2 regions of the Pseudoalteromonas sp. T1lg10 genome follow, and region 2 is predicted to be linked to the other one. Evidence: riboswitches for the same ligand, from Rfam matches in the RefSeq annotation. Region 2 holds a riboswitch; the other holds the start of a gene.
What was found. A riboswitch is a leader RNA that binds a small molecule or an ion and turns the genes downstream of it on or off. The one in region 2 is predicted to bind cyclic di-GMP.
Positions count from the first base shown of each region.

Region 1: it holds a riboswitch for cyclic di-GMP, as region 2 does, so the genes downstream of both, C2M17_RS14585 (NEW3 domain-containing protein) here and C2M17_RS01155 (Ig-like domain-containing protein) in region 2, are expected to answer to the same signal.

Region 1 is NZ_PQBV01000051.1:295,896-303,604, forward strand. It holds gene C2M17_RS14580 (hypothetical protein) at 1-1,173, shown strand, start outside; gene C2M17_RS14585 (NEW3 domain-containing protein) at 1,277-4,369, opposite strand; cyclic di-GMP riboswitch class I at 4,458-4,544, opposite strand; gene C2M17_RS14590 (ribonuclease Z) at 5,073-6,038, opposite strand; gene C2M17_RS14595 (DUF3081 domain-containing protein) at 6,117-6,374, shown strand; gene C2M17_RS14600 (AbgT family transporter) at 6,509-7,709, shown strand, end outside.
Region 2 is NZ_PQBV01000001.1:244,981-252,689, forward strand. It holds gene sdhA (succinate dehydrogenase flavoprotein subunit) at 1-205, opposite strand, end outside; gene sdhD (succinate dehydrogenase, hydrophobic membrane anchor protein) at 206-553, opposite strand; gene sdhC (succinate dehydrogenase, cytochrome b556 subunit) at 544-921, opposite strand; gene C2M17_RS01150 (citrate synthase) at 1,349-2,635, shown strand; cyclic di-GMP riboswitch class I at 3,154-3,237, shown strand; gene C2M17_RS01155 (Ig-like domain-containing protein) at 3,334-5,148, shown strand; gene C2M17_RS01160 (DUF11 domain-containing protein) at 5,231-6,868, opposite strand; gene C2M17_RS01165 (cysteine desulfurase) at 7,474-7,709, shown strand, end outside.

The DNA.
Region 1 (7,709 bases), on a different contig from region 2:
GCAGATGTAGAGCAAGTGCCTGAGTCAGGTGGTGATGTTGTATTCACTGTGGTGGTTAGCAACACCTCAGATGACTGGGATTCTCCGGTTACCCTAACCTACCTCGTAGACGATATGTTCGGCGACTTGAATGGTAAGGGCGATTGTGCAACCGGTGGTACTATTAGTAATACCACAGATTACACTTGTAGCTTTACCGAAAATCTCGATGAACTTGATGCTAACTCAGATGATGGTGATCCTCTTGCACATACCAATGTGGTCACGGCTAAGGCAACAGATGATGAAGGTGACGAAGCAACGGATTCTGATTCCGAAACTGTGATGATAAGTAATGTTCCATCAGAGGTCGACCTGCAAAAAGATGCCAACCCAGAGACCGTTGCCGAAACGGGTGATGATCCCACCATCTTTAGAGATATTGATTACACCTTTACATTTAGCGTTGCTGCGAGCGGGAATGATACCGTGACCTTCGACGAGTTAGACGATGACATGTTCGGGGATCTCACCGATAGCTGTATTGTAGATATGTTTGATGATGGTGAGGGTGGTGGTCTACAACCCATTGCTGACGATGCGTTGAACGACGGCTTCGATCTAGCGCCAGGACAAAGCGCCAGCTGTACTATAACTCTACAAGTACAGGGTCTCGATGGTGACTCTCATGTAAATTTAGCAACCATATATGGTACCGATGAAGATGGGGACGATGTGAGTGACTCTGATGATGCAACCGTTACCTTCACCCCACTTGATGCAAGTGCGGCTATGAAGTTTGTCACCAGTTCGCTAGTTGTCGTTGAAATTAATAATGGTGGTGTTCGTAATGCCAACCTTACTTCTCTGCAAATCTGGGATGGTACAGATATAGCTTCTAAAATGTCAGTCTTTGCCAATCCGGACGTAGTAGATGAATTCAGAGTACTTAATAATGGTGGTTCACACTTTGGACATGTTTACCTTCCTTGCGTCTCGAATACTCTACTAGGGTACTCCGGTATAGCTACAGGGACTGATACATACACATGTGCCTTTACCATCGAATGGTATCCTGATCTCGAGGACGCAGCGGCAATTGACATAACAAAAGCTATCGAGGCCGTTCTTACCGACACAGCTGGCGACACTGCCGAGGCGCAAGTCAGCATCAAAGTTATCACTGTACAATAGGAGTATTAATAGCAGTTTTTAATAAAAGATAAGAACAGCCGAGGTTCACTCCTCGGCTGTTTTTTATGTTTATTCCTCAGTACTACCTTAATAGTGGCAGAGATTAATTCTTACCCTTCCCCTTATTACCACCACCGCCAGTGCTGCCGCCAGCCAAGGTTACATTTACAGTCGCCGTTGATTCTAGTTGCCCATCGCTAATGGTGTAGCTAAAGTTATCGCCGTTTTTAAAGTTTTTTGCCGGCGTGTACTTGATACGGCCATCGCTCAGTACCTGCACACTCCCCTTGGCACCTTGAGTCGCGCTCTTAACTACTAGGGTATCGCCATCGATATCCTTATCGTTACCAAGCACATTAATGTAAATGGCCGTTTTAGACGCCATGCTTACACTGTCGCTATAGGCAACCGGCGCATTGTTTTGTTGCTGTGCCACGCGGTAAACCAAGGTACTGGTGCTGCTGTAGGCGGTATTTGCTACGTCCTTAGCCGTCAAGGTCAAATTATAGCTGCCCGCATTGGCGCTGGTCGCTGACATTACACTGACACTGACCGTCGTAGTCGTGCCACTAGCCAGGGTAACCGAGCTGTTGCTAGCGCTCCAGCCGCTTGGTGTAGCAATGCTCAAGTTATAGGTCGCATCGCCGCAGTCCTGATTCTGGTTAGTGATCTCGACGTTATAGCCTTGTACTGTGCCGGCATCAACTTCAGCACCTTGTGCATTAGCTACAACAAGTTTTGGTGCCGCTAATTTACAACTGGCCACCGGTGCCGCAACCTGATAAGTGGCGCTGGCCGAGCTTTGGTAACCGCCGTTATTACGATTGACGGCAACCAGGCTAAAGTCATACACACCGGCATTGGCATCCGCCGCCGAAGTAACACTAACGTTTAAGGTTTGTGATTGACCCGGCGCCAGAGTTGCACTTGGGCTAGTTGCTTTCCAGCCTGCAGGGAGGCTTGCCTTCACATCAAAGGTCGAAGCCGCACAGCTATCCGCATCCTTATTGGTCAGTGTGCCTTGATAAGTCACAGTTGTGCCCGCCGCTACCTGAGTTGAGCTGGTGTTTTGCAAGGTCCATTGTGGATTTGCCGATACACAGGCAGCCACTGGCGCTTCAACCACATAAGAAGCCACAGTGCTTGCTTGATAGCGACTATCGCTGGTATTCACACCCTTAATGGTGACATCGTAGAAGCCCTCTGTAGCGGTAGTGCTTGAGGTTACGCTCAAACTAACCGTGGTGCTTTGACCCGGTGCCAGGCTTACGGTTTGCTGTGTGCTATTCCAACCTGATGCGACTTGCGCAGACACGTTATAGTTGCTGCTGCCACACTCGGCACTGTCGTTATTGGTTAACGTGGCACGATAAGATACAGTTTCACCAGCCTCGGCCCACACACTGCTGCTTGATGCCAGCGCAAGGCTTGGCTGGGCCGCAGTACAAGTTTGATGGCCTGAGTAGCTGATATTCACACCCACGCCTGAGCTATCGGCCCACTGCGTGGTAATAGTGACACCGGCTACTGCATCGTTATAGCTCTTACCCGCGACTAAGGCAGCATCATCCTGATCATATATAGAGCTGCCAGGGGTCATATCCATCAAGATACTGCTATTAATATCATCTTCCGATTTATTGTAGTGCATCAAGACCCCTTCGGTAATCGGCTTGCCCGCTAAAAAGCTATCAAAACCAGTGCCTTGGCGGTACTCAAGGTAGTACCACAGAGGCTCGCCCGTGGCGGCATCGGTACCACGGCGTACCTTCAGACCCTTGGCCTGACCACTTGAGACTTGTTCATAAGGCTCCAACTGATAGCTACCACCCGCATTGGCGGTAATAATTTCACCGCGCTCGGCCGTCAACCAACCTAAGCGTTCCTTATTGAACACATTAAAGTGGCCTTCTGACCGGCCCATAATATCTAGGCTGTCACCATAGGTAAGAGCACTGCATAAGTCATTATTAACATCGTTGCCGCAATTGAGTCGTTTGGCATGTCTTAGGCCAAGGCCATGGCCAAGCTCGTGGCCAATAATCTTAAGGTTGAGCTCACCATTGATCCAAGCTTTTGATGGTGAGCCACCGACTGTACCCTGACCTTGCCAACTACAACTGTTATTCTTCGGTAGCATATAAACTAGACGCTTATACTGGCTCAAATCGATACCATTATCTTTGGCCGCCTGCATGGCATACTTATCCATACCTAAATAACTACAGGTGGTGTCAATTGGCATGGTGTAATAACCGCGCACATCACCGCTTAGCCAGGTTTGGCCGTATGAGGCTTCCTTGTAATAGTCGTTAACACGGCCAAACACCATCTCTTCGACTTCTTGGGTTGTCCAAGGCTTAACTGGGTTATCTTGGAAGTTCAGCATTAAGACCAGCACTTTTTGCTCACCTATGGTGCCGGTAAGTGCGGCCTGAGTAGAGGTGCTGGTACTGGAAGTATCACTACCAGCTGCAAGCACTTCTAAACTCGCCTGCTCTTCGCCAAGAACCAAAGCGGTTTGCACATTTTCCTGCTCACCATTGTCAAACTGCCAACCTTTAACGCGCACCTGGGCACCAGATTGCAAAAGTTCAGTGTCGATACTATCAGGCACAAAAAGCTGAACCTTGTTATTAGCGCTTGTTAGGTAGTAGCTTAGGCGGATTTGACCAGCTTGATCTGAGTCTTCATAAACGAATTCCAGTTGACCCACCAGCTCCGCTTGTTGGGCTAGTTTGGCTTCGATATGCGCAGGCATGCCGGTACGCTTGGCGTTTGGCATCACTGTACGCAATGCGGCATTGGCATCAAGCTGTAATAAGGCGTATTGGCTGGCCTGGCGGGCAGTCACTAATTCTTCTAGTTGTTGCTCAAAGGCAGGAGAAAATTTGTCTTTGCCACCCTTGCCGGCGCCCTTGTTAGCACGGCGAAGCTCGCCCATGGTGGCGGCAAGCGCTAGGGTTTGCTGTTCTAATTGATTTTTCTTAGCTTGAGTGTCAGCTTGATTTTGTTTGAATACTTGGCCACGGCCCGTATGCTCATGCTGCATCGCACTCTGTACGCCGTTACCGTTTGCAGCATAAAGGTTATTTGAGGTAAAGCCCAAAGTAGTTGCCAAAAGTCCTAGGCCACAGGCTTTTAAAACAGATGAAGAAAGTTTATTAGGCGTTACGACGCCTTTCGTTATAGTCACTACTAGAACCTCTCAAAGTTTGTACATCACTTCGAAAGCTCCCAGTTTTATGACCAAGTCAATAACCGAGCTCTATCAACGCGCCTCTTTCGGTAATCCAGCTGCCCACTGCCTTAAACAGTTAGGGCCTGTGATTTTGCGTACATTAGTTTCCTAATGTTTGCCGTTTCGAGAGTGCTTTCGAATCTTACTTCATGGACCATTGGGGCCCAAGCGAAGGCGCATTCTAACAAGGTGATTTAAGGATTCTCAATGATAAAATTGATCTTTTTTTGAGCTATTTTTGAAACTTTTTATAAATCAATGGACAAGAAACGAACAAAATTGTAACTGAACAAGGCGTTCAGGATAAAAATGCGGAGAAACAGCTCTTTTTAGATAAAAATATCAATTAATGCCAACTGAACAGCGGATTTAGCTAGATTTTTTATTTTACTTCGGAGCAGATCAAAGCACTATCCATGCTTGCCCAGTTTTAAAGTTGAGCACAAAAGTGCAAGTATACAATTTTCAACCTATTGTATTTCTGTGCTTTATTAATAGATTTGTTCATTTTTTAAACAGTGCGATACTTAGTCTTCCAAAAGACTATAAAATACAGCTAACTAACTATTGGCAAAGCCTTTTTCGAGTATACGCACTATTTTAGAATGATGACTTTCTGAAATTCAGCAAAAGACAAAGTTAGTGAACTCATACTAGGTTATTCCTTGTTAAAGTCACTTTGCACTAGCCTCACTTCGGTGTTTTTCTCCACCGCGACTACCATGCCGTCGGTTGCCAAAAACAAGCGTCCGCAATACACACCTTTAGCCTCATCGGCTATTGCCGACATGCCCTCTCCCGGGCCATATCGGGCACTAAAGTGACTCAGTAACAGCGCCGGTAGCGCCTGCTTTTGCGCATAGGCGCAGATACGCTGCACATCGCTGTGTCCTGTATGGGGGCCCACCTTTTGTAAGTCTGCGGCGAGAAAGGTAGCTTCATGAACCAGCAAATGCACACCGGCAATTACTGGGTCTAAACAACTGGGCGTCTCATTGTCACCACAGATAACAAGCACCCTGGGTTGCCAAGCGAAATAGGTATAGTCATCAGCGCGCAATAGGACGCCGTTATAGCTCACATCCTCACCACGTTGCAGAAGGTTGTAATGGGAGCCGCTGGCTATTTGCTCTGCCCTCAGGCGTTCAATATCCAGTTTGCGCGGAATTTGGGTTTCGATAAATTTAAAGCCCTGGCTTGGCACCCTGTGTTGCAGCGGGCAGCTTTGAACCTTAACCCAACCAAAGGTTTGCCCACTAAGTTCCTCAAAATCTACAAGCTCAAGATTAAAGGGTAAGGTCCATTCGCTCATTGCCATGGCGGCACGGACAAACTCCAGCACCTCTGACGGTGCCACTATTCGCAGTGTCTGGGTACGTCCCGATAAACCTGCCGAAGCAATTAAACCCGGTAAGCCATAGCAATGATCGCCATGCTTATGAGTGATAAACACAGCCTCAAGGTGATATAGCGCCAGCTTGGTTTTTAATATCTGATGCTGGGTTGCCTCGCCACAATCGACCAGATACCAGGGCTTTTGATCGTCACGAAACACCGCATAGCCGGACACATTTCGGCTTTTGCTCGGTGTTCCTGAGCTGCTTCCCAATACTTGAACTTGCACCTGTTTACTCCTATTTTTTGTGCTGTACGCCACATACCCAAAGATTATAACTTGTCCCTTATCGCAAGGATCTAGCTTATGAAAAATGAAATCGACAGTAAAACCCTGCTCCGTGCTTATGAGCGCATTCAGCAACATGGCGAACAAACCGAGCAAGGCAAGTTTTACCAAGGCTTGTACGCCTATTCTGATCTTGATGGCTATACCTTGTACCTGCAAGGCAGCGGCGTACTTTTACGCTTTGGCTTTCATAACACCTATCACCTTGATTATCAAAGTGAGAAGAACAAATCTGACTTTATGAACAAGCTACTGAGCATAGGTAAAGAGCCCTAATTTGCCTGTGCTTGCCATGCTGATTTTCCCCGCTATTCACCGCTTATAGGCGCGAGTTTGCCGAAACACCATGATCCCAAGGGCCATTAATGGTATCTTTGTCCGAATTTGTGACACCAAGGGATAATAAAGGTATGACCAAGGCTGTATCCTCCGCCGTACCGGAACAACAAGAACAACAAAAAGGCTGGTTTAATCGCTTTCTAGCGACCGTCGAGTTTCTCGGTAACCTGCTTCCACACCCCATTACATTATTTGCACTTTTCTGTGTTGCCATAGTGGTGATCAGCGGCATCGCCGACTGGGCCGGACTTAGCGCCATTGACCCTCGCCCAGAAGGCGCCAAAGGCCGCGATCCCGATGGTGTTATCGAGGTAGTGAGCCTGATGAGCGCTGAAGGCCTCAGACGTATTTTCGAAGGCCTGGTTACCAACTTTACCGGCTTTGCCCCTTTAGGTACCGTACTGGTTGCCCTACTCGGCGTGAGCGTTGCCGAGCACTCAGGTATGCTTTCTGCGGCCATGCGTGGCATGGTGATGGGCGCCTCAAAACGTCTGGTTACCTTTATGGTAGTGTTTGCCGCCATTCTTTCTAATACTGCTTCTGAGCTCGGCTACGTGGTACTTATTCCGCTGGCGGCGATGATTTTCCATAGCCTTGGCCGTCACCCCTTAGCCGGTTTGGCTGCCGCCTTTGCCGGTGTATCTGGCGGTTACAGCGCTAACCTGTTACTAGGTACTATTGACCCATTATTGGCCGGTATTACCACACCAGCGGCACAAATGATCGACCCAGATTATCAGGTCGGCGCCGAAGCCAACTACTACTTTATGTTCGTGTCCGTATTCCTAATCGCCATCCTTGGCACCTGGGTGACCGAGAAAATTGTCGAGCCGCGCCTGGGCAAATACGACCCGAGCGAAGCCAGTATCGACCTCGGCGAGAATAAAATTGAGCACCTTAGCCAGCGCGAAAAAAGCGGCCTAAAATGGGCAGGTCTTACCTTCCTGGCCTTGGGTGTATTACTTGCCTTTACCGTTATCCCGGACGACGGCATCTTACGCCATCAAGCCACCGGCGAAATTAAGGGCTCACCCTTCTTAAAAGGCATAGTGGTCATCATCTTTATCACCTTCGCCATTCCGGGCTTTGTCTATGGCCGCGTGGTTGGCACCATGAAGAATGACCGCGATGTCATTGATGCCATGAGCAAGAGCATGAGCTCCATGGGCATGTATATTGTGCTGGTGTTCTTCGCCGCCCAGTTTGTTGCCTTCTTTAAATGGACCAACCTTGGCACCATATTAGCCGTAAACGGCGCAGCCCTGTTACAGG
Region 2 (7,709 bases):
TGTGCCATTCCCAGTTATCCTCGTGCGAGTTACCTAGCGCAACTGTGATACCACCTTGCGCAGAAACTGTGTGTGAACGAGTTGGGAAAACTTTAGAAATAAGAGCACAAGACTTGCCCGATTCGGTGATAGCTAGTGCTGCACGCATACCCGCGCCGCCGGCACCAATTACTACCGCATCAAATTCGCGAACTGAATATTTCACTTAAACACCCCATAGTACGAATAGGCCGATCACTACGTAAGCAAGAGCCATAAGGTTTAGTACGAAGCCAAGAAACGCGCGTAGTTGAGCGTTCTTTACGTAGTCAGTTAATACCTGCCATAGGCCGATGCGTGTATGCACCATGATGCAAATTAGTGCCACCAGGGTGAACACTTTCATCGCTAGATTGCCGAATAGGCCTGACCATGCTTCATAGGTTAGTGCTGGAGTGCAAAGCAGATAACCAATAATAAATAGTGCGTAAGCACTGATAACTAGCGCTGTAGCACGAAGAGATACGAAATCCTGAACGCCATTGCGCTTAAGAGATGCTTGATTTAAGACCATAGCCAAACTCCCGCTAAAACAGCAACAATTACCCATAACACTAGGGCTGCTTTAGCCGTCGCGTTACCTGAGTCTAATTCTTTCCACGGGCCCAAATCTTGGACTAAGTGGCGTACACCTGCGATGAAGTGATACGAAAGAACGGTGAGGGTACCCCAGGCGATAAATTTGGCAACAAACCCGGTTAACAGGCTTTTGACAAATTCAAATCCTTCCGGAGAAGATAGAGACTCAGCCCATGCCCAAATCACAAAGGTCAAGGCAAAGAACATTGCTACACCGGTGACGCGGTGAAGAATTGATGCTTTGGCCGTTGCTGGCATAGAGATGGTCGTTAGATCGAGATTTACAGGTCTTTGCTTTTTCACAGTTACTTGCCCATCTTGCTCACATTGAAAAATAGAGCCATCTACATTGTTTTTATAACCATTTATGCATCACTGCATAAATGCGCTCACAGAAATAAACCGTAGACATGCGAAAAATTCACTTTAGGTGTTCGACTTTAAAGCGAATTTCCACTGATTTGTCATAATCGGTTTACTCAAAGACGTTACGGTATTGAACCTCAGACAGTATATAAGTCTGTAGAGGATATTACAATTCTTGTTTAGTCTCGCAGGTTTGCGAATTAGCCATTGGTATAATATTTAATCTGTGAGGAATATTTATTATACCTAGATGCATTAAAATTGACTTTCTACCCCTCTTGTACGTTAGAATGAGCGCAATTTGCTTAACATTAGTATCACGCATAACAGCAGCAGCTTGTTATTCTTATTAGGAGATAAATAGATGGCAGATAAGAAAGCCACAGTTCATATTGATGGACACGACCCTATCGAGCTTCCAATTTATGAAGGCACAGCGGGTCAAGACGTTATCGACGTTCGTACCTTGGGCTCTCACGGTTACTTCACTTACGACCCAGGCTTTATGTCGACTGGCTCTTGTGACTCATCTATCACCTACATCGATGGCGCCAAGGGTGTACTACTACACCGCGGCTACCCTATCGACCAACTAGCCGAAAACTCAAACTACACCGAGCTATGCTACCTACTGTTAAACGGCGAACTGCCAACAGCAGAGCAACTTGAAAAATTCTCAAACTCAATCACATTAAGCACCATGGTCCATGAGAAGGTTGCAGCCTTCTTCCAGGGTTTCCGTGTTGATGCACACCCAATGGCCATGCTGTGTGGTGTAGTTGGTGCTATGTCTTCTTTCTATCACCAGGACCTAGACATTGCCGACCCAATTCAGCGTAAACGCAGCGCCATTCGCCTAGTCGCCAAGCTGCCAACAATCGCAGCCATGGCTTACAAATACACTATTGGTCAGCCTTTCGTTTACCCACGTAACGATCTGAGCTACGCAGAAAACTTCCTACACATGATGTTCTCTGTGCCTTCGGAAGAATACAAGGTAAGCCCAGTGCTAGCGAAAGCTATGGACCGTATCTTTATGCTTCACGCCGACCACGAGCAAAACGCGTCAACGTCGACAGTACGTATCGCCGGCTCTTCAGGCGCTAACCCTTATGCATGTATCGCAGCCGGTATCGCATCACTTTGGGGCCCTGCTCACGGCGGTGCTAACGAAGCTTGCTTGACCATGCTACAAGAAATCGGTTCGGTTGACCGTATCGACGAATACGTTGCTAAAGCGAAAGATAAGAACGACCCGTTCCGTCTAATGGGCTTCGGTCACCGTGTTTACAAGAACTTCGACCCACGTGCCACGGTAATGCGTGAAACCTGTCACGAAGTACTGAAAGAACTTAACATCGAAGATCCACTACTAGACGTAGCTATGCGCCTAGAGCAAATCGCTCTGGAAGACCCATACTTCGTTGAGAAGAAGCTATACCCGAACGTAGACTTCTACTCAGGTATCATTCTTAAGGCTATCGGTATTCCTACCAGCATGTTCACCGTTATCTTTGCCATGGCCCGTACCGTAGGTTGGATCTCACACTGGGATGAAATGCTATCTCAGCCTGGTCACAAGATCAGCCGCCCACGTCAGCTATACAAAGGCGCAACTATGCGTGACTACGTAAGCCAGGATAAGCGTTAAGCGCCCTGCTGTAGGCACTAAGTAGTAAACATCTACTTAACTACGATGAAATCGGCTAAAGAATTCTCTTTAGCCGATTTTGTTTTTTGGGGCTTTTGCAAAGTAAAATGAACGAAAGCTGAAAAAACAAAATTCCTATCTTTAAAATCTTTAAAATCAATATGTTATAGAACCAAAAACTAATTATCACCCCGTTTGGTTCATGGTGAAAATGAAGCCTTACTGAATGTTCTTGTAAATATATAAATTTATTTCGTGCCTATCTAAACTCTATATCTTGATCTAATTTCCTGCCTATCTTTTCAGCATCTAATTGAGTTTCAAAACGTTTTTTCAGCCTTCAAAAATCTAATGAAAAAACATTAAAAATTCTCCCTTAGATTACTTGCTTGAGTTGATCATTTTTTATACCATCCCTCCACGAATCGTATGGAATGTAAACAACAGGCACTTCCTTACTGATATGAGCTTAAAAGCCGTTTTTACTAATTTTACGCTCAAGCATACAGATATTGTTAGCTAGAAAAAGGCAAATTAAGGGAAACCTTGATACGCAAAACGACCGGCCTAAGGACATTGTCTAAGGCAGCGGAGTTGCCGAGGCGATGATATGTCATCTCCCTCTTCCCGTTTTCATGCACGAACACTTTATTCGCTTTGTTGCGCTGTATCGCTGAGCTATTTTGATGTAGGTAAACATGAAACAATCTTCCAATAAGCTAACAGCATTTCTCCCAGCTCTTAACGATGGGGGCAAAACCATTGCCAAATATCTTCTCCCAAGCGTAATGGCTCTATCCGGTGTTGCTTACTCGGCCTCTTCCCTGGCTTCTACAACCGGTGAGCAAAAAACCCTGGTCCTTATGGTTAACTTCCAGGAAAACCCCGCGGAGCAGCCTATGACCAGCGCAGAAGCCCGTGAACTGATGTTCGGTACCATCAATGATTACTACAAGGCGAATTCATACGGACAGCTTTGGTTTACTGGCGAGGTAGGAGGCCTGGTTACCGTGCCCTTGTCTAATCAGGATTGTAATACCTCTTACATCCTCGAAGAGGAAGCCAAAAAACAAGCTCAGGCTAAAGGTATCGACCTCTCAGGCTATACGCGCTTTGTCTATCTCACCACCGGCGATGGCTGTGCTACTGAGGGCTCTGCAACCACGTCCAGTTTACCTTCGAGAGTAATCATAAATGGTGCCAGAGAACCTAGAGTATTAGCCCATGAGCTGGGACATAACCTAGGGCTGCGCCATGCAAATGCTTTGAACTGCACCGATGGAGTACTTGGCGGCAGTTGTCGTACAATTTCTTATGGCGATAGTTATGACACCATGGGTAATGATGATATGGGCTACTTTAGTACCTTCCAAAAGGAGCGTTTAGGTTGGATGACTTCCTCTGTTGCACCGGAAATTAGTGTGGCCGAGCGCACAGGTACCTACTCCCTCGGCGCCTATGAAGAAAACGATGGCCAACCAATTGCTATTAAAATTCCCCGTGGCCCCGATGCCAACGGCAAACAGCGTTGGTTATATGTCGAGTATCGCCAAGCAATCGCCCACGATGATTTTCTCGCTGACCGCTCTTACAGCTTTTTTCGCGATGATGTTACTGCCGGTATTGTCGTGCGCCAGGCAACCGAGGGAGACGCGTACAGTAGTCAGCTACTGCATATGAAGCCCAATTCTTATTATGAGCAACAAACGGGCTATAAAGACTGGGGAGATCCGGCCCTTCCCGTCGGAGGCACCTTTACAGATCCAGAATCTGGCGCAACCATTAGTTTGATAAGCGCACAAGATGGAAAGGCCGAGGTGAGCGTCACCTTTGGTCAAACAAGCTGTGCGGCGCAGACACCTAGCCTATCTGCTACGCCACTTTCCTCCACTGAAGTCAGTGCCGGAGCTCAAGTTAGCTACAAGGTGAGTGTAACCAATCGAGATTCAAATAGCTGTGGCACTTCCACTATTGACGTGCGAGCGCTCTTGCCACAGGGCTGGTATGCCGACAGTGAGCAGGTATCTCTTGCGCCAGGTGAATCTGTAGACGTTACGCTAAGTGTCACCTCGGCTGTAGATGCCGCAGCCAACACCTATCCGTTAACAATTAATGCAAGCAATAGCGACAAGGTAGCAAGCACACAGGTCGCTTACACTGTTATCAGTTCATCGGGTGAATTGCCGATTACACCTGTACTAAAGGCCAATGACGACCAGGTGGCAATCACCAGCCTAAGCTCAGTTATTGTCGACGTTATGGCCAACGATACGCTGTCAGAGCCTGAAACGGTTAGGCTAGTAACGGTAAGCGGAGCCAGCAAAGGCAGTGTCGAATTATTATCGGATGGAACCGTACGCTACACCCCTGGTAAGCGCTTTAAAAACAGCGATAGCTTCAGCTATACCATTAGTGACGGCATCACCAGCGCAACGGCCAATGTTAGTATTGCACTGCAAAAAGGCGATACAGGTGGGGGAGCCACTAAGCCTGGCCGAGGTAAAAATAAATAAGAGAAAAAAAGCCTGGCGAATTTACCGCTAGGCTTTTAAATTGAAACGATTTATCTCCTTAGTTTACATCCCTGCTAGTTATCTATTCCCCCTCTGGACAAATAGGACAGGTTGCAAAAGCAGTATCTTGAACGGGATCACCTGTAACCTTTAACTCGCCCGTTGCGAGCACTGTATCTTTGAAAATTTGACCACTTTCTTCAAAGGCAGTTGGTATATAACTACCATAGTAAGGCTTACATTCATCCTGCTCTAATTCCACCGTACCAAATGGGATAGTCATCTCAGAATCCGCGTATACGTCTCCTTTGTCATCTGTAACAGAGACATTGGCCAAGGTTAGTGGCTGAGCCTCTGTAGTAATATTACAGACTTGCCCAGAAAAACTGACCTTAGCTATGACTCCTGCGTTTGTTTCAACAAAGTTGGACTCACATACTTTCGATACGCTAATCTCACCTGACAAGCTAGGAGGATCACATTCGCTACTCGCAGTATCGGTAACTGTGGATGCGCCAGCTGGTGTGGCCGATGCACTCACCTCTACCATATTGATAAACCCTTCTGGAGAGGTACTCTCAAAAGTTCCACTGTAGTTTGCAGTTTCGCCTTTCGCTAAAGTACCAAGAGCATGTGTTTGACCAGCTTCTAGGTCTGTAACTAGCACATTATACAAGGTGCCCGAACCGTCGTTGGTAACCACACCACTGTACTCATAGACATAACCATCTTCTGCTTCATTTACTTGACCTTGCCCACACTGTTTGGTGATATCTATGCTGCAAAGCTCGAAGTCACGTAACACCCAGTCTTTCAATGTCGCGGTAAACTCACTTGATGAGCGGGTTTCGGCCATAAAACTACTAAAGCAATTATCACCGCCGACCAATTGGGTTAGGTTAATGCCTCCTTCAAAGATGGACTCATAAGGAAACACATTTGGATCCGGGTGGTTTTTAGACTGGTAAGGCCAAGGCGAATTAGTGGGGTCATATGCACCACCCTCGTCATTGGTGATAGCACAAACTAGGTCATCACTTTCAGAACCACAAATAGCAGCGCCTTTATACAATAGCCTTAGGTTTTTGGCGTCACATTCACCCACTGACGGGTTATTGTTTGCCGCCTTGCCACAGGTATCATCCCAGACATCCACTCTGATTTCGGGACTGGCGTTATTAGCCTGTGGAAAGTTGGTGAGTACCAAAACGTCGCCATTGGTATGTTCACCCATAAACGAACCATCTGGATTGGCTTCAATGTGTTTCTTAAAGAACCAGAATCCCATAAAGGCATCACCTTTATTTGAGATCCTGTCGGCACCAAAATAAACAATGGTATCGCCGGCCGCATTGTTATAGGCCGCCGCATAGGCGTTGGTGATCTCATCCTTATCCGGTGAGCTACCCGACTTGTGTCCCCAGTCACTTATATCCTGGATATCTTTACGACCCCCCGTGAATATAGAGTCATCCACGCCACTGGCATTGGGCTCATCATTGACTATGCCGGTGAAAGCATTGGCGTTACCACCGTTATTGAGACCTCCATTGTATAAGGTCTCCCAATCATAAGGAGGGGCCATAGCGTCTTGAACCGCGTTACCCTCCAACTCAAATATTCCGTTATCATGCACTGCATACGCATGTGGGGAACACAAGGAGATCACCGCCCCAATACACAGGGACAGAGCTCCTTGTTTAAGATTTAGCATCTTCATTTGTACACTCCTCTCACATCGTTGACATAAACCCCACTCGTGCAATACCTTTTTACTAGCCTTAAAAATCAGCTATAAAGCGAGCAAGTATGTGGCTCACTGTGTAACGAGTGAGGTTGAGTACCCAAAGAAGCATAAAGCAAGCCAGAACCTAACTTATTGATTTCTATATATTTAAATTATGGCAATTGGGATAAAATAGAGGTAAATGTTACACTTTTGAGGAAGTGGCGAAAATACTCATTTATTTTTCATGCACTTGAAGTACGATCAGACGATCCTATCAAGTGTTACACTCTGTCCACCTAGCTTTGATGCTTGGATGTATGCGAGCTCCTTAATTCTCCTAATTCCCTTAACTGAACCGGCCGACAAACACATTAGCTAGGAGTTTAATTAAGGGCTAAATTCTATTAGAAACGCCGAGAATCTAAGTCAACTATGCGTGATTATGTAAGTCAGGATAATCGCTAAGCAATTGGCCATAATCCCGCATTATATTTGTAATAGGCCAGCTTTATGCTGGCCTTTTTATTTGCCATTTGTATGTAACTCTCTACAATATCGGCCATTGTTTTAGCGCCGCCTTCTTATTCAAAGCCAATATGTTTGATATCGATGCCATTCGTGGCGACTTCCCCGCTCTTATTCACCATCAACAGCAGGGAGTTGTCTATCTCGATTCTGCCGCCACCAGTCAAAAACCCCAGTGCGTGATAGATGCAATCTGTGATTTTTATGAAAATGGCAACGCAAATGTACATCGCGGCGCCCATAGGCTGAGTCAACTTGCTACAAAAAGCTACGAAGAGGCGCGCGAAAAGGCTGCAAAGTTTATCAA